DNA from 2 places in the Pradoshia sp. Z6_59 genome. Region 1 is predicted to be linked to the other one. Evidence: riboswitches for the same ligand, from Rfam matches in the RefSeq annotation. Region 1 holds a riboswitch; the other holds the start of a gene.

Evidence for each region. A riboswitch is a leader RNA that binds a small molecule or an ion and turns the genes downstream of it on or off. The one in region 1 is predicted to bind glycine.
Region 2: it holds a riboswitch for glycine, as region 1 does, so the genes downstream of both, AC4D4B_RS14605 (amino acid permease) here and gcvT (glycine cleavage system aminomethyltransferase GcvT) in region 1, are expected to answer to the same signal.

What each region holds. Positions count from the first base shown of each region.
Region 1 is NZ_JBZCPP010000004.1:191,637-201,323, reverse strand. It holds gene gcvPB (aminomethyl-transferring glycine dehydrogenase subunit GcvPB) at 1-746, opposite strand, end outside; gene gcvPA (aminomethyl-transferring glycine dehydrogenase subunit GcvPA) at 739-2,085, opposite strand; gene gcvT (glycine cleavage system aminomethyltransferase GcvT) at 2,082-3,200, opposite strand; glycine riboswitch at 3,372-3,463, opposite strand; glycine riboswitch at 3,467-3,558, opposite strand; gene AC4D4B_RS06435 (DEAD/DEAH box helicase) at 4,006-5,637, shown strand; gene AC4D4B_RS06430 (YqhG family protein) at 5,615-6,409, shown strand; gene AC4D4B_RS06425 (vWA domain-containing protein) at 6,872-8,281, shown strand; gene AC4D4B_RS06420 (YqzE family protein) at 8,454-8,648, opposite strand; gene AC4D4B_RS06415 (shikimate kinase) at 8,702-9,205, opposite strand; gene AC4D4B_RS06410 (hypothetical protein) at 9,216-9,599, opposite strand; gene comGF (competence type IV pilus minor pilin ComGF) at 9,586-9,687, opposite strand, start outside.
Region 2 is NZ_JBZCPP010000015.1:43,343-53,029, forward strand. It holds gene AC4D4B_RS14595 (LytS/YhcK type 5TM receptor domain-containing protein) at 1-1,043, opposite strand, end outside; gene AC4D4B_RS14600 (GRP family sugar transporter) at 1,389-2,300, shown strand; glycine riboswitch at 2,922-2,999, shown strand; gene AC4D4B_RS14605 (amino acid permease) at 3,172-4,518, shown strand; gene AC4D4B_RS14610 (DUF4179 domain-containing protein) at 4,669-6,111, opposite strand; gene AC4D4B_RS14615 (sigma-70 family RNA polymerase sigma factor) at 6,080-6,646, opposite strand; gene adhP (alcohol dehydrogenase AdhP) at 6,942-7,967, opposite strand; gene rbsK (ribokinase) at 8,202-9,116, opposite strand; gene exaC (acetaldehyde dehydrogenase ExaC) at 9,408-9,687, shown strand, end outside.

The sequences.
Region 1 (9,687 bases):
TTGGCACCGTCATAGTATAGTTTCCCACCGGCATCATGAATAATTTCGGCCATCTCGATGATCTGTTCTTCAAAAAGTCCCAGTGTATTTGGATTTGTAAGCATCAAAGCTGCTGTATCTTTCCCTACAACATTCTTCAAATCTTCCAGATCAACTAAACCATCCGGCCCTGACTTCACGGTAACAGTTTGCAATCCCGCAACTGTGGCTGAGGCAGGATTCGTACCATGAGCAGAATCAGGAACAATTACTTTTACGCGATCAAAGTCACCATTCGACTCATGATAGGCGCGAATCATCATTAATCCCGTCCACTCTCCATGCGCTCCCGCAGCCGGTTGCAAAGTGACTTCGTCCATACCAGTGATTTCCTTTAGACTTTGCTGCAAATCATACATTAACTCTAAAGAACCCTGTACAGCTTCTGCGTCCTGCAGGGGATGAACATGTGCAAATCCATTTAGACGGGCAACATTTTCATTAATTTTCGGATTATATTTCATAGTACAGGAACCGAGCGGATAGAAACCGGAATCAACGCCATGGTTTCTTCTCGAAAGTGCCGTATAATGACGCATGATATCCAACTCGGATACTTCAGGCAGCTTTGGTTCCTCTGTGCGAATGAACTCCTCAGGCAAAAGCTCAGTTAAAGCTGACTCCGGAACATCCATTTCCGGCAACGAATAGCCGATACGGCCCGGCTTGGTTTGTTCAAATATTAATGGCTGATCCTGTTTATTCATGGAAATCCCCCAATTCCTGTGCAAATCTATCAATCTCTTCTTTTGTACGCAGCTCCGTCACTGCCACAAGCATATGATTGGTTAAGGCAGGATAATCATTAGCTAAATCGTAACCACCAATTATGCCTTTTTGGATGAGCATTTTATTAGCTGCAGCTACAGAACCATTTAGCTTAACAACAAACTCATTGAATGAAGGTCCTTCAAAGGCAATTTCAAGTCCATTTGCTTTTAATTGCTCCTTTGCATAATGCGCTTTTTGGAGATTTTGAAGTGCCATCTCCTGCACGCCTTTCTTACCTAACGCAGTCATTGCCACAGAGGCTGCGAGAGCATTTAATGCCTGGTTTGAGCAAATATTTGAGGTCGCTTTATCGCGGCGAATATGCTGTTCTCTCGCCTGCAGGGTTAATACAAACCCGCGCTTCCCGTCCTCATCAACTGTTTGGCCAACCAAACGTCCAGGTACTTTTCTCATCAGCTTAGAAGTAACTGCGAAATATCCGCAATGAGGTCCACCAAATGCAGCCGGAATTCCAAAAGGCTGTGCATCCCCAATGACAATATCTGCACCGAATTCACCCGGCGGTTTCAGGACACCAAGTGAAAGTGGGTTACTTGAAACAATTAACATTCCTTTATGTTCATGTACAATTTGTTCAATTTCAGCTAAGTTTTCGATTCGGCCAAAGAAGTTTGGATATTGAGTAATAAAACCAGCTACCTCTTCAGTCATCATACCCGCCAATTGTTCTGTATCCGTTACCCCGTTTTTACAGGGAACAACTTCAAGCTCAAGATATTGGCCTTTTGCATAAGTGGATAAAACAGCCCGTGATTCTGGGTGCACTGCCTCTGAAACAAGCAGTTTCTTACGGCGTGTATGTCCTGCTGAGAGCATGGCTGCCTCGGCCAGAGCAGTTCCCCCATCATACATGGAGGAGTTCGCCACATCCATTCCGGTCAGTTCACAAATCATCGTTTGAAATTCAAAAATAGCCTGCAATTCTCCTTGGGAAATCTCCGGTTGATAGGGTGTATAAGCGGTATAAAACTCTGATCTTGAGATTACGTGATCAACGATGACCGGCATGTAATGGTCATATACTCCCGCTCCAAGGAAAGAACTATGGGTCCTAAGATTGGCATTTTTCTCGGCCAGCTCTGTTAATTCTTTCAGAAGTGATGATTCAGACTTTGCTTTTTTTAGCTTGTATTCACCCTTAAACCTTACTTTTTCAGGTATATCAGAAAATAAGTCATCGATTGATTCTACACCAATCGCTGTTAACATCTGTTCAGTATCCCGCTCTGTCATTGGTAAATAACGATGCTTCATTTTTTTACTCCTCCTGCCTGAGTGCGTTTATAAAATGGAGTACTAACAATTTTCGCCTTTAATCTTTTTCCCCTTATCTCAACCTCGACTACTTCATCAAGGTTAGCGAATTCTACATTAATCAGGACAAGGCCTACGTTTTTCTTTAAGGTTGGGGATTGTGTTCCAGTGGTCACTTCCCCTATTACATCATCCTTAACGAAAACCGGATACCCATGTCTCGGTATACCGCGGTCAATCATTTCGATTCCGACAAGCTTTCTAGTGGCGCCATTTTCCTTCTGTCCCTTTAAAACTTCCTTACCAATAAAATGTACTTTATCGGTTTTTACAGCGAACCCAATTCCTGCTTCGATAGGTGAAATCTCTGGTGATAGCTCTTGGCCATATAAGGGAAGTTTCGCTTCAAACCGAAGCGTATCTCTTGCCCCCAGTCCACATGGAACTAACCCCTTATCCTTACCGATTTCTAAGAGATCCTTCCAAAGTTTCACTGCATCTTCGCTCTTACAGTACAATTCAAATCCATCTTCTCCGGTGTAGCCAGTTCTTGAAACCAGTACACTAATGCCATTTATTATGACATCTTCACGAAAAGCAAAGAAACCAATAGTATCGAGATCCACTTCTTCTACAAGGTTCTGTAGAATATCAGCAGCAAGCGGTCCCTGTATGGCCAATTGTCCTATTTGTTCCGATACATTTTTTAGTTCCACATCTTCGCTGACATGCTTTTCTAGCCATTCAAAATCTTTATCAATATTAGATGCGTTCACAACTAACAAATAATCATCTTCATCTTTTTTATAAATAATCAGGTCATCAACCGTTCCGCCATCCTCATAGCACATAGCAGTATACTGTGCCCGGCCTGTTTTCAGCTTACTGACATCGTTGGTCATCATGAGCTGCAAAAATGGTAGTGAGCCAGCACCCTTAACGATAAATTCCCCCATATGTGATACATCAAAGAGGCCTGCTCTTGTACGTACTGCTTCATGCTCCTGTTTAATGCCCGAAAATTGGACAGGCAATTCCCAGCCGCCAAAATCAATTGTTTTTCCTCCATACTCCCTGTACACACTGATCAGCGGAGTCTGCTTTAATTCTCCCATCCTTACCCTCCTAAAAAGTTCGTTATATACGGATTCTCTTGCTAGTTATGACATTTAAACGATTGCTTGTTAACTTATTAAGTAAAACGCCGCTTTTCCGCATTTGACCGAGGTGATATACCCTTCAGTGATCCACGAAAAAAAGGACAGAAACCTCCCTTATTAGGGGGGCTCTGTCCTGATACCTGAAAGTTTACCGCCGGATAACGTACTTCGGCGTTTCCTCTTGGGTGGCTTCACAATAAAGGAAGCGCTCTCCAGAGATGCGTCCAGCAAGAGTCTCTGTACCTGAGAGATTCATGGTTTCACCATTTGCTCCTTCGGTGCCGCAGTATGCGGTCTCTCCCCTTGCCTTCATTCGCTCATATAATTATGTAAATTGGTCATACTAAACAAAAAGCAAGAGATAAGCCGTTTTCTAAATAGTCTTACATTTATATCCTACCATCAACAATTATCAGGTGGCAACAATTACGTTATCTCTGATGAATGAATAGGAAACTAAAAAAATTGTCAGTAATACCTCAGCTTTATTGCGGTGAAAAATCGTTTAGGGGTCGGCTTAATCAATTCCTTATAAATATCCGTCAACCGCATAAGGCGTTAATCAGATTTTAGCCGAAGATTACCCTTCTACTGTTATTTTGGAATTGATAGCAGCACCTATCTGAGACGGAGACTTCTATAAATTACTATCAAACATTTATCTAACTAGCTTAAGTAAAGAAAGTTGGGATTCACATTGAGTTTAACACCAAAGGTCTATTTTGATGAAGATTGGGAAAAGGAGCTTGAAGAAAAGATTATGGAGGACGGCCCATGGTGCAGCTACTCTCTTTTTAAACTCGGATTGGAGGCCGAAAAGCATAATCTGATTCCAGATTTCAACGGCCTCCTTGCACCAAAGCATTTATCAGGATTTACACCTTTAAACCATCAGCTCGAAGCTGCTACCGAAGTCATTGAAAGAATGAATGGTAAAGCCATATTGGCTGATGAAGTGGGTCTTGGCAAAACGATAGAGGCCGGTCTTATTTTAAAGGAATATATGATTCGGGGCCTGGCAAGCAAAATACTAATACTAGTCCCAGCCTCTCTCGTATCCCAATGGGCAAAGGAGCTTAATCAGAAGTTTCACATACCTGCTGTCATATATAGAAAGGGGTATGGGTGGGATTCTGAATGTATAATCACTTCCATAGATACTGCTAAACGAGAGCCTCATCGTTCTGCCATATTGGAACAAACCTATGACATTGTCATCATAGATGAAGCTCACAAGTTAAAAAACAATAAAACCAAAAACTATGAGTTTGTACAAAAAGTCCAAAGAAAGTTCTGTCTACTATTAACGGCAACCCCTATTCAAAACAAGCTAGAAGAAATTTTTTATCTTGTATCATTGCTTAAGCCAGGGCATTTAGGAAGCTATGCCAAATTTAATGAACGCTTCTCTGCTAAGAAACGTTCATTAAAGGATGATGCTTATTTAAAAGAATTGGTTAATATGGTGATGATTCGAAATAAACGCCAGGATACCGGCATTGAATGGACAAAGAGAAAGGTTGAAACCATTTTTATAGATTTCACCGAAAAGGAGCAGGCTCTATATGATGGAGTTTCTTCATTTAGGAAAGAATTGCCGGAGGGTATCGGAAGTACATTTTCTTCTTTAATCCTCCAGCGTGAGGCATGCAGCAGCAGAGAAGCCGTCTACTTTACGCTGAAAAATATGCTCGATCGAAACCCAGATGCCGGACTAAGCTTTAAGGAAGCCATACATAACCTTATCAACCTGGTCGAACTGGTTGATGGCAATTCAAAAGCAAAAAAAGCGCTTGAATTGATTCATTCCATAAAAGATAAGGTTATCATTTTTACCGAGTATCGAGCCACACAATTATATTTGCAGTGGTTTCTTAAGCAAAATGGAATCAGTTCTGTTCCATTCCGCGGCGGATTTAAACGCAGTAAGAAGGACTGGATGAAGGAACTATTTGAAAAACAAGCGCAAGTCTTAATTGCTACAGAAGCAGGTGGAGAAGGAATTAACCTGCAGTTTTGCCATCATATTATAAACTTTGATTTACCTTGGAATCCGATGCGCCTGGAACAAAGAATCGGCCGAATTCACAGACTTGGACAAACAGAAGATGTCCGAATCTATAATTTTGCGACCAGAAATACTATTGAAGATCATATTATGAAAATTCTCTACGAAAAAATTCAATTATTTGAACGCGTCGTAGGAGAACTTGATGATATTTTAACAAGGCTGGAGGTTAAGAATCTTGAAGAGCATTTAACCGATATCCTCAATAAATCAAAAACAGAGGGTGAGATGAAGGTTAAAATGGATAATCTCACTTCTCTAATACAGCTTGCTCAAGATTTAAAAAAGGAGATGCCATCACATGCAGCAACAGGAAATTCTTGAGTTTCTCGTTCAATTTTTCACAGCCAATCAATGTGAAATCATCAATCAAGGGCCAGGTCATCTAACTGTGCAATTGACGATTGATATGGATAAAGAACTAATGAACCGCCCTTTTTATTGGCATTATCTCGAGAAAGTTGGCGGAGTGCCCAATCCGATGAGTTTAACGTTTATCCTCGATAAAGAGGCAGCTCCTCCTGATTTAAAAGGGGAATTCATACATTTCGGATCCCCTCGCCTGCACCAAATATTCGCGTCTGCCCAAAGACTATCTAAGCATATCCGTTTATTTGAGGAGATTAAAGTGACTAGTGGTCAGATGCCTTTATTTCCCTGGTTAGGTGTAAATGTTAATATCTCCTATGAATGCGACCGAAAAAAGGATTTATTCTTTTCAATAGGATTAAACCTGATCAACGGTCTTTTTGTAGAAAATTTCATTGATTCAGCTGATAAACTGTCGCTTACACCTAAAATATCTGACTATACATTTACGCTTACACCAATTATTCGTTATCAAAGCGGATTGCATCGTATCAAAACTTACATCCAAAATAAAATTAATCAGGATGACCATGGGTGGGCTGATGAGGCTCTCGTGCGCTGGAATAAAGATTTGAGTTTGCTGAACCATTTTTATGAGGACAAAAAAGAAGAGGAAACTAACATGTATGACCTTGAAAAGGAAGCATTGCGAATGCAATACGAACCCAGAATCCGTGTCAGCATCATAAATGGCGGACTTTTTTATCTTAGCGGTCAGGCTATCTAAAGGAATCTAATAAAGCTCAGGCTGGATATTCGCAAAACAAAATTGAGTATCAATCAGAGGCAGCCAATTAAGGCATATGTTTTCAATGATACTCATCAATGTTCTCAGTTTGGTGAGCATTCTATCGTTCCATTATTTAATCATTAAAGCTATGAATCGAAATGTAAAAAGGCGAACCTGCTTGTCCAGTTTCAGAATATATGGTCGGTTACTTCAATACTTCTAAATAGAACTTCTAATATATAGCTGCCATACCGAGGCAGCTATTTCAATTAATACAGCATTCTCCTAATCCAACGTTTCCACCTCCTTTCGATTTATATCCTAACATTCAATAAATTTCCATATAATTATGTTTTTATGTAAAATATAGGAGATTAAGAACGACATAAACATCCTCTGCTATTTTCATCTGAGTATATTCATCTGTTTTTTTACTTTTGAATGATATGGAGGTACAAGATGAAGAAAATTAGCTATCAATTAATTTTATTTTTGCTTTTTCTACTATTTATATTGACAGCTGGATGCTCACCCAATGACAAAGATAAAGGGAATGATTTTGAGACTACTGCCAAAGCAGTTAATCCATCTGAGAAAAAAAGCTCAGAAGCTGCAATCCCAAAAGCTGATGCCACGTTTGAAGGAATGATGACTCAAGAGCAAGGAATATTAATGGAAGAAATAGTCAACAAGAAATTGGACGGAAAAACCGGTTGGGATGCTCAACCCTATTTAAACTATTATAATGATACATTTAAGAAAAACAGCGAGACGACCATTACCCAACACATAAAAGAACATAAGGAACTAACCGATGAAGAACTTTATGACTATTTAATTTATGCTATTGGCACCGGGGAATATCAAACATACTATGATCAATTAAGAATGTATGATCCAGGCCTTAAAGCTCCTGAACTACCAACAGGATCAGCAGAAGAAAAAGAAGAGCAACAAACACCTGAAAAAACGAATGTGGTTGTATTACTTGATGCCAGTGGAAGTATGAATGCAGAAGTTCCAGGCGGAAAGAAAATCGATATAGCGAAAGACGCCATTTCTACCTTTGTATCTTCTCTTCCACAGAATACAAATACATCGCTTCTTGTATATGGACATGAAGGAACCGGTTCCGATGCAGATAAAGCAAAATCGTGCGGTAAAATTGATACAGTTTATCCTTTAAAACCATATGCTCAGACAGAATTTCAAACCGCTATGAATAAATTTAATGCAAGCGGATGGACTCCACTTAGCCAAGCTATCAGTAAAGCACAAGAGATCCTTACAAACTATAGTGGTGAATATAATAATAAGATTTATATCGTAAGTGATGGAATTGAAACATGTGATGGGGACCCCGTAAAGGCTGCTCAATCATTACATGATTCCAACATCCAGGCAACCGTTAATATTATCGGTTTTGATGTAGATGATGAAGGCGTCCAACAGTTAAAACAGGTAGCCGAAGCTGGTAAGGGTGAGTTCATTCGGGTTAGCGATAAATCTGAATTAGATGCCCAAATTAAAAACAAATGGTCCCCTTCTATCTTTGAAATATCCGGAAAACAGGCTGTTCATGCATTTGATATGCTTGATGCACGAAAAGAAATTATCAACCTAGCCAATTCACTGAATTCTTTATCTACTAATGAAAAAAGCAGAATAGAAGGAGCTATCCAAACCCTTCATACTGAAAAACTGATAAGCGATTCTATCCAAAAGGAAATACTAGCTAAAGCTTCTGACATGCATAAAATACGAGCAGATGGTATTGAACAGCTTAAGAACAAAAAAGAAGAAGAATTAAAGGGCATTCAGGAGGATTATCAACAACAAATAGATGAATGGAAAAAGCAATGGGATTAATCATTTATATATAATAGTCAATTAATTAATAATGGAGTAAGCCATACTATATATGTGTGGCTTTTTGTTTGATGGCATGAATATGACTTAATCTAAGATGAAGATATAAAAAAGAATACAAAAAAGCAGTGGGTTCAGCAAATCCACTGCTTTTTCAAACAAGCATGATTTATTACGCCTTACGTTTAAAGAGCATTTCAATCGATAACGGAATGATTCCGAACCAATGGCTCATTAATGGCGGCCGATCATCTCTATGATTACGGCGTTGCTCTTTACGTACTTCCTTTGGCTGCTTCATATACACTAACCACTGAATTGTTAAAAATTTTACATAATCATTTGTTTTCATCAGACATTCACCCATCAGAAGTATCTCCATTTATCAAGGGTGTTATTCATTAATTTATAAGAAGTTAGCTAGTTTATGGTGATTTTCATTAATATCTCTTCTGTAATCTCCATTTTTGTTTTTCCGTCCGTATGAACCTGTAAATCAGCAGCCAGCTTATATAGGTCAACCCTCTTTTGATAAAGCTGCACGATTTGTTCCTCTTTATTTCCAGACAATAAAGGGCGTGATGAATCAGTCTCGAGCCTTTTTATTATTTCTGTCGGATTGGCATGGAGCCAAATAACAGTTCCCTTCTCCTTCATATAATTCAGGTTGTCTTCCCTGAGAATGATTCCCCCACCTGTCGCGATGATACAATTTTCGACAGGCAATGATTGCAGTGCCTGCTGTTCTAGGTCCCTAAATCCATCTTCACCTACTTCATCAAAGAGCTGTGGAATCGACCTTCCTGTTCGTTCAGCTACCGCCTGATCACTATCATAAAAGGGAAAACGCATTTTTTCGGCGAGAGCCATACCCACAGTTGTTTTCCCAGCTCCCATAAATCCAATTAAATAAATGGCATTCATCTTGTTCCCCCTAACTATCTAACCATTTCACTACTTTCTTTGCTTCAGTTGAGTACGTAATCGTCTCCCGTCTCACCTTATGATCCGTCTGAATATCCAATGAGATCTCATAGAACCCTCTCTCAAGCGGTTTTATATGATAGGCTATTCTTCCATTATAATAAATCCATTCCCCTTTTGTCTCAGGAATACCATCACCTTCAAGCATTAAGATCGCAGCATGTGTACCCGCATCACCCAGATAAGTGGTGATTAACCATTCGGTTTGATATTTATGATAATTCACTTCCTGAGCCATATTACCTATCGAATACATACAAATGATAAATATAACCGAAAAAAACAATAAAGCAACAGGCATAAAGATTCCACGTTCATTTTTAAGAAGGTTCAAATTTATATCGTTTGAACAGCCGTTTTTCATACATATCACCATTTATAAGAGTCACAGATATTAGCAGTGACTCTCCTTCTTTTTTTAA
Region 2 (9,687 bases), on a different contig from region 1:
TGAACTCTGTCTAATTTATCCGGCTTTGTATAATACAATTTTAAGGTTCCTGAGATTTCCCCATTCACTTTTAAAGGGAGAACGATGGCAGCTACGAGCGGACAGTCCTTATGCCTGCACTCGATTTCCTCCTTCGATTTAGCTATTGATACATATCCTGATTCAAGTACTTTCTTAGTCAGCCCAGTACTCGGCTTTACGCTAGGTTTATGATGATCAGAGGCTGCCCCCAAATGAGCGAGAACCAAATGTTCATCCGTGATAGAGACAGCATCCGCATCGGTTAAATTAAGCATAATTTTCGATATTTCTTTGCATGATTGGGTGTTCAAGCCCTGACGAAAATGTGGCAGAGTCTGGTCCGCAATTAAAAATGCCTGATTGGTTTGATTCGCACGTGCTATCTCTCCATCACGCTTTATGGACTGAACGATCAGCATGAACAACAGTGTTCCGAATCCATTCATGGTGATCATCGGCAAACCGATAAACTGCACGAGGCTCCATGCATGCTCAAGAGGTTTGGCAGTAGCTAGGATGATCACCATTTGCAGAGCTTCGAGGGACATCCCGATACCTGCAGCAAACAATGGCGTTATCTGACCCCCGCTCCTTTTTCTTCTGTTGCCTATATACCCTGCCAATATTCCGGCCAGGATGGTAGAAAGGGCGCAGGAAAAGGCAGTAAACCCTCCCAATGTATACCGGTGTATACCGGCTATCAGGCCAGCTCCTCCTCCAACAACGGGACCTCCCAATAATCCACCTATCACAACACCCATCACTCTTGTATTAGCAATGGCACTATCTTCTCCAATAGCTGAAAGCCATCTATTCTCCTCAACCATAGAATGATAAACTTCTATTCCAGTATAATTACTAATAACCCCAAACATGCCGAATAATAGAAATAATTTCAACTGCTCATTTAGATTATGGTCTGGGTGAATGATTTGGCGAAAGGAATTCATTTTAGAAATTAAAAACGCTATAATGACAATAATGCCTACCTTTTCAAGCATAATTGGGACTAAATCTAACATGGCCAACTCCCCTGTTTAGCGAACTTTCCATCCTCTTCTATATTTGTTAATTCTCCTGCTATTATATTTGAAAAATTAAGAAAAACAAAAAGATAGCCCTTTCATTACTATTGTTATATTAAATGCACACTTCTATTATAGTTTCATCCTTTAAATCCCTTGACACAGTTTACAAGGAAATTATATTCTTGACTCTGTGACTCTATTAATATTCATTTTTATTCATAGCTCTGCTCTCCGTTTAGCAATAGCAGCAGTAACGTCTTCTCACTTGAGTAAACGATTTTGTATGTCTTGTTATACGGGGTTCAGAAAGCTTATTAAACTTCAACAAGGAGAATCGTTATGTGGTTTATTTTTTCACTACTAACAGCTTTAGCATGGGGTGGTGCTGACCTATTTTATAAAAAGGGATCAGACAGCAACGACAAGTACAGCCATATTAAAATTATCATCATGGTTGGTCTTGTCATGGGAATTCATGCAACAGCCTATATGATTATAAAAGATATACAGTTCAATCCAATGGAAATGATCCATTATTTACCTGTATCTGCTTTATACATCCTATCTATGGCATTTGGGTATATTGGTTTGCGCTATATTGAATTGTCCATCGCCTCACCAATCCAGAATTCCTCAGGTGTTGTAACAAGCATTCTGCTCTTCATTTTTTTCACTCATGAGCTAAGTATCATTGAAGTGCTTGGGATTATCATTATCACTCTTGGGATTGTGGGGATTGCCGTTCTGGAAAAAAGAGCAGAAGATGAAGCTCGTCGACTGAATTCTGAGCATATCGACAAAAAATACCAAATTGGTTTTTTGGCTATTATCTTCCCAATTTTATATTGCATTATTGATGGACTTGCTACATTTGCGGATGCCATCTATCTGGATGAATTGAATTTAATCAGCGAAAATTCAGCTTTGCTTGCGTATGAATATACCTTTTTCCTATGCGCTGCCGTATGTTTTATCTATCTTCGCTTTATTAAGAAGGAATCCTTCCATGTATTTAAAGAGCGCGATAAAGGGATAGCAGCTATTTTGGAAACGATTGGTCAATTTTTCTACGTATTTGCCATGGCATCAGGCTATGCAATTATTGCAGCACCATTGATTGCTTCTTACAGTATCTTTTCAATTATCCTGTCACGAATCTTCCTAAAAGAGAAACTGACTAAAAAACAATACATGATCATCGCAGTTGTTATCTTCGGTATTATCCTGCTGGGGATAGCGGATGAACTCTAAATTTCAATTTGCCTTTTAATAAAGTAGATTAAAGACCAAATCCTCGAGTGATTTGGTCTTTTTTCAGAAAGAATTGCGCTACTGTTAAAATAAACATGGAAAAGAGAGCTTTCGATTCTGGCCTTCCACTTAACCTCATTGCCATGCTTATATTTCTAAAGGAATGATCCTCAAGATGTTTAAAATAGTAAACAAAAAAGAGAGAGACCTAGTACCTTTCTTTACTATTTAATACTTATAGTAATTGTTTATCAGAACTGAAGCTTGTTTAGTATCATTAATTGATTGTTCAAAAGCAAGTATTTCAGATACCACACCACCTAATTCTAGTTCACCGCTTGATAAAGCTATATCAATAGTTGTGAAGGTAATATCGTAATGTTCCCTTGCTGTTAATCATTTCAAAAGCATATGGTTTATATTTATATCAAGTAAATCTTGGGCTCTTCCATATGCTTCAACAAATCATTTAATTACATGTACTTAGTTTGACAACATAATAATTTAGTGATAGCATTTTTTTCATAACATTTTTTCAGAATTATGTTAATAAGTTAACATACTCTGAGAATTAATAATTTAATATAGCACGCTTTGATCGCTGTGGATAAAACTATGGCGGGAGCAGCTTCTGGAGAGACTGTATTTATACAGCGCCGAAGGATTCACAATCTCAGGCAAAAGGACAGAATGGTAACGATTTTTGTTATTCTTGCCCTTTTAGAGATTGGAGACAACCAATCTCTTTTTTTATTGTCCAATATCAATAGTGAGGTGAGACATAGTATCTAAATAAAGCGAGAAAAATGATAAATATCTATTTTACTAGGTGCCTGTTTTAGACATCTAAGATTAAACGGGGGCATGCAACTTGGCTAAGCAAGAGTTAAAAAGGGATTTAAAAAATCGTCATGTACAATTAATTGCAATTGGGGGCACAATTGGAACCGGCTTATTTTTAGGCTCCGGCAAATCCATTCATTTAGCCGGTCCATCCATCCTATTTTCTTATCTGATTATCGGAGTAGCTCTATTTTTTGTTATGAGAGCATTGGGTGAATTACTTTTATCCAATACAAATCATACATCATTTATCGATTTTGCAGCTGATTATTTGGGTCCATGGGCTGGATTTGTGACTGGCTGGACGTATTGGTTCTGCTGGATTATGACGGCCATGGCCGATATTATTGCTGTTGGTTTATATACACAATACTGGTTTGATATCCCGCAGTGGGTGCCTGCTATCATTTGTTTAGTCATTCTATTAGGATTAAATCTATTAACCGTCAAACTATTTGGTGAGTTAGAATTCTGGTTTGCCATTATTAAAGTCGTCACTATTGTTGCACTTATTGTCGTAGGAATCGTACTGCTTGTGATTGGATTTGAAACAGATAGCGGAACTGTTTCTGTTTCTAACCTTTGGAATCATGGCGGCATGTTCCCGAATGGAATATCCGGGTTCTTACTATCACTGCAAATGGTTGTCTTCTCCTTCGTTGGAGTAGAACTTATTGGTGTATCTGCTGCTGAAACAGCTAATCCGCGAAAAAACATTCCATCTGCTATCAACAAAATACCGGTACGGATTTTGCTGTTTTATGTAGGTGCCTTATTTGTTATTTTATGCATCAATCCTTGGGATCAATTAAGTGCAACAAGCAGTCCATTTGTAGGTGTCTTCGCCTTAATCGGTATTCCAATGGCGGCAGGTATTATCAACTTTGTTGTATTAACATCCGCAGCCTCTGCTTCAAACAGCGGATTGTTTTCAACCAGCCGCATTCTTTACAACTTAAGCAATCATAAAGAAGCACCAAAAAGATTCTCAAAATTAAATAAGCACCATGTACCGAGCAATGCATTAGTAACTTCTACTATTGTCGTTTCTGTCGGTGCACTGCTTAGCAAGCTGATACCAGAGCAGGCCTTTACAATCGTTACAACAATCAGCGCCATCTGTTTCATTTGGGTATGGAGCATTATTTTAATCTCGCATATCAAATATGTAAAAACGAGACCTGATTTAAGAGCTAAATCTACATTCAAAGCTCCATTAACACCAACTATAAATTATGTAATCCTAGGTATGTTTGCTTTCATACTGATTGTAATGCTCATTGCTGCGGAAACACGCTTAGCAATGCTGCTTACACCATTATGGTTTGTCTTATTGATTATCATATATAACTATCATAAAAAGAAGAGATTATGATAATAGAGCAAAACTAAAAATAATAATTCACTCCAGTTGTTAGATCACACTTAACAATTGGAGTGCATTTTTTATCCATAGCATTTCTGTATTAAATGAAAACTTAGTCCAGCGATACCGAACTTAGCCAATATAGTTTCAAAACGATTTTTATTTATGATTCTCGATTTCCTCCTTATTCTGCGGTATATTCACTGTGAAAGGATCAAGCTCAACTCTCTCTAAAAATGGATAAAAATCAAACTGCATAATAGCATGATCCATTTCAAAATTGTTGATTTTTTGAATGATATCCCCCTCATATACAACTTCTCCACTTAAATCAAATACTGATTGAAAATGCATTGTATCTTTATCAAGGACTTTAACATGGTTACGATCTATATATGGTGTATAATCCTCGTCTGTATCCACAAACCTTTGATCAATTATATTAAACACATACCCTAAAGTATCGAGCAAATTCTCATATTTTTCTCCCTTAAGACTCTTAGGAAATCCATATAAATTATAGTCAACAATCAATTGATCCTTTTCATGTTTGATACCATTAACTCGGATCGACTTATCAGAACGTTGACTATTCAATGTAAAGGACGTACCTGCCGCTAGTTTTTTTTCTGCTGAAGGTTCTGATAGACTTAAATGTGGATAGAAAGTGATGGATTTAGCATCTGGATCTAAATTCTCTATCGTTCGAAATTCACGTACTTTACCATTTGTTTTCTTATTAACTTTTACAGGATTTCCAATATCCAACCTATTCCCCTTATTGTCAGTTGCCTTCCCTAAAAATATATCATCATTCTCATACTCTGTTTTTGTTTCAAACATAATAGTCGATGTAATGCTTCCATAAAGCAATTCATTAACTTTAATTTGGACATTTTCATTCGGATAGTTTTTTGTGTAATCTAATGCGATAGCTTTATTCTTTTTTTGTTTAATCGGAACCGAGAAATTCCATTCTCCTTTAGTCCCATTAATGCTATGGATCATGATTGGCAAATTAAAATTCTCCTTTAATTCCTCATATGGATAATTTAAAGTCATTTGAAAATCAAACCCATCTCCTTTTTTCTTAAAAGCAGTTGATTGCCCATTAAGCCAGGGATCAGCATCCCCTTCATAATTCTCGAAATTTCCATCCATACTTAACTCATCGCTCTCTCCTGGATTTTGCTCTCTTAGATTGCCATCTACATGTCCTGTAATCGAAACAATATACCCATCAAAATATGCATTAGTCAGGGTTACATTAACTCCCTTACTAGTACTGGTCTCATTTAATTCGTAAACCAGGTTTTGTTTTGCTAATTCTGTTCCAAGGGAATCTTCAAAATCTTTAAATATTTGACCTACTAAAGGAGTTTTTGCGAGTACTTTGTTCATCGTTGGATGGATAAACCCTGAACTGATTGTCAAAGATAGAATTGCTATAGAAGCCACTCCCCCGTATAGAAGTTTTCTCTTCATCGTCTGTGGTCTCTTTTTTTCATTTCCCTGCTTTAACCCATCATCAATGGCCTTAAACACACTTTCTTTAGGTACTGGTATTTGGTTAAATGCCTTCTTTAAATCCTTTTCTTCCATGGTCGAATCCCTCCTCATTTAAGATTTTTTTTAGTGCCTCTTTCCCTCTGCTTAAATTGGTTTTAACGGTTCCTTCAGGTATTTGCATAATAGTGCTGATTGTTTTAATAGAATAATCATGATAATAAAACAAAAGAATGCTTGTCCGATAATTCTCTTTAATTTGGACCAAAGCATCCATTAATTCTCCACAATCAACTTCTTTCTTTTCCTCCGATTGCGGAATCATACCTATTAATATTTCATCCGAGAAAGGTATAACAGTTCCTCTCTTTTTGACCACTTGTCCAGCACAGCGAATGATAATTTTCGTGAGCCAAGTCATGAAGTACTCAGGATGTTTCAAAGAATGAATTGAGATAAAGGCCTGATATGTTGCATCCTGAACCACATCCAATGCATCCTCCTGATTGTTAACATATATATAAGCCGTTCGATATATTCTTTCATAATGCTGCTTAACTAATCGTTCAAAGCTCTTTTTATTCCCCTTTATAGCTTTCTTGACCAGCCTCTGCTCTTCCTTGTAATCCACTTTCTCGCCCCCTTCTGTCTATTAGTGATGAATTTCCCTAAAAAGGTTTCAAATATTGGAAGTTTTTTATATTTATTTAGGATACTGAACACATACATTAGATTTATATATATTTCTACAGTACATCAACCAGCTTCACATCGTCTTTGTTTTTGGGGAAATAATCCTATTAACGTAAGCATGATTTTAATGTACTAAGCTCCCAAATATCTAAAAAGGTACAAAAAAAACAGCCTTACATCCTTGATTGAATGTAAGACTGCTTGAGTATATTTTTTAAGGTTATTGATTGGAATTATTCGTGTTTGTGCATATCGATGACCATACGGCCCTGGATTTTACCCGCTTCCATTTCTTCAAAAATATCATTTACTTCATGCAAGCATCTTGTTTCAACGATTGGCACTACTTTGCCCTCTGCTCCAAATTGGAAGGCTTCTTCTAAATCCTTACGTGTACCAACTAAGGAACCAACGATTTGAATACCATCCAATACGGTTTTCACGATAGCCAAATCCATTGTTTCAGGAGGTAACCCTACTGCAACAACTTTAGCCGTGGCACGAACAGAGTTAACAGCCTGGTTAAAGGCAACTTTGGAAACAGCTGTAACAACTGCAGCATGAGCTCCTCCAACTTTCTCCTGAATCCACTCACCTGCATCTCCATCTGTTAATGGATTACATACAAGGTCTGCTCCTACTTCTTTGGACAATGCCAATTTATCATCATTAATATCCACTGCAATTACCTTTGCGTTAAATACATTTTTCGCATATTGGATCGCAAGGTTACCTAATCCACCACAGCCATAGATAGCAATCCATTGACCAGGTTTAATATCAGAAACTTTGATTGCTTTGTAGCAAGTTACACCTGCGCAAGTAATACTGCTTGCTTGAGCTGGATCTAGTCCTTCAGGTACTTTAACTGCATAGTCCGCTTCTACGATACATTGTTCAGCCATTGCTCCATCAACCGTGAAACCGGCATTTTGTACGCTGCGGCAGAAGGTTTCATTTCCTGTCACACAGTACTCGCAAGTTCCGCATCCCTTAAAGAACCAGGCAATGCTGACACGATCTCCTACCTTTAAACTGGTAACATCGTCTGCAATTTCTTTCACAATGCCGATTCCTTCATGTCCAGGTATTCTTCCCGGAACTGCGCCGAAATCGCCTTTTGCTACGTGCAAGTCTGTATGACACACTCCGCAATATTCTACATCAACTAAAGCTTGACCGGGTTTTAACTTTGGCAGTTCCTTTTCAACTAATTCCACTTTACCAGGGTTCTTTGCACTCACTACAGCAGCTTTCATTCCAATCAATCCTCCGTATGTATATTTAACTTGCTCAACATTTCACATACTTAGTATAAATGTGTAAACTCGTAAAATCAACACAAATTGAGGAATTTTCTATATTTTTATAATCATAAAAATACAATTCGAACTAATAGGTGCTTTAATATAATGATGTATTAACTTTTTATCTCTATAAAGGAAATCTTCCTCTCATTTATCAAACTACAATAAAAAACTTGCTTATGACATTTATTTATTTAAAAATAGGCTAACTTCTTCGACACTTGGGTAAGAATTTTGAGTGCCTCGTTTTGTGACACTTAATGCTGCAAAGGCGGTTGCCATATTAATCGATTGTAATACATCCTTATTCTGTACATAATAATGAGCAAAACAGCCAATAAACGCATCTCCTGCACCAGTCGTATCAACAGCTTCTACCTTAAATGAATCTACCGTATGAGCACCGCTTTTGGTTACCCACATTACTCCACGGCTTCCCATCGTTACAATGACATTTGTAACTCCTTTATCTACCAGACTGGCTGCTGCAGCTTTAATTTGCTCAACCGTTGAAACAGGCATTCCGGTCAAGATTTCCAGTTCACTTTCATTTGGAACGAAAAAGTCACATTTACATACATAGTTAAAATCTAAATTTTTCGCAGCAGGCGCTGGATTCAAGATAACAGGAATCCCGTGCTCGTTTCCAAATTCTATCGCCCGATAAACGGTTTCAAGGGAAATTTCCAATTGAAGCACAATTAAAGAGCATGTCTTAAGCTTATCTGCTGCTTTATCTACATCCTCTGGTAAAAGATATTTATTTGCACCTTTAATGATTAAAATGCGATTATGAGAATCTGGATCTACGAAGATTGGTGCAACCCCACTGGAGCTTCCGGGAACCTTATTTGTAAATTCTGTATCAATTCCATAGCGTTCAAGATTTTGGATGGTGTTATCGGCAAAAATATCATCGCCTACCTTCGTAACCATCATTACCTTTGAGCCCAGTTTTGCAGCTGCCACGGCCTGGTTGGCCCCTTTTCCTCCGCACCCCATTGAAAAGCTAGGTGCCTCAAGCGTTTCTCCCTGTTCTGGCATTCTATCAATATAGGAAATAAGATCGACATTATTCGATCCAATAACCGCAATATCCATTGTATTTTACCTCCTTATTTTTCTCATCAAAGAGAAGATTCTACAGACTATTTTAGCACTGATACTAGGATAGGACGTTTTCGGAAGAAAGATTGTAATAAATGTATTCTAACATCCTACCCCAAAATAAAATTTTCTCTTCTCTTATATTCACAGTCATATTATTTGAAATTTTATCAAATTAGACAAATAATAGTATAGAAAACGCTTTACTGGTGTATTTTTATTCCAAAGTGGCATCAAAACTTTATATTTAAGAGTTTTCAATACGAACATAGGGGAGATATCAACATGATTTATGCAAATCCAAATACAGAAGGCGCAGTTGTCCATTTCAAAGAGAAATACGATAACTTTATTGGCGGAAAATGGGTTGCACCTGTTAAAGGTCAATACTTTGAAAATAAATCTCCGGTAACTGGAGAAGTTTTTACAAAGGCTGCTCGTTCTTCTGCTGAAGATATTGAATTAGCATTAGATGCAGCACATGCAGCAAAAGAAGCTTGGGGGAAAACTTCTACTGCTGAACGTGCACGTATTTTAAATAAAATTGCAGATCGTTTAGAAGAAA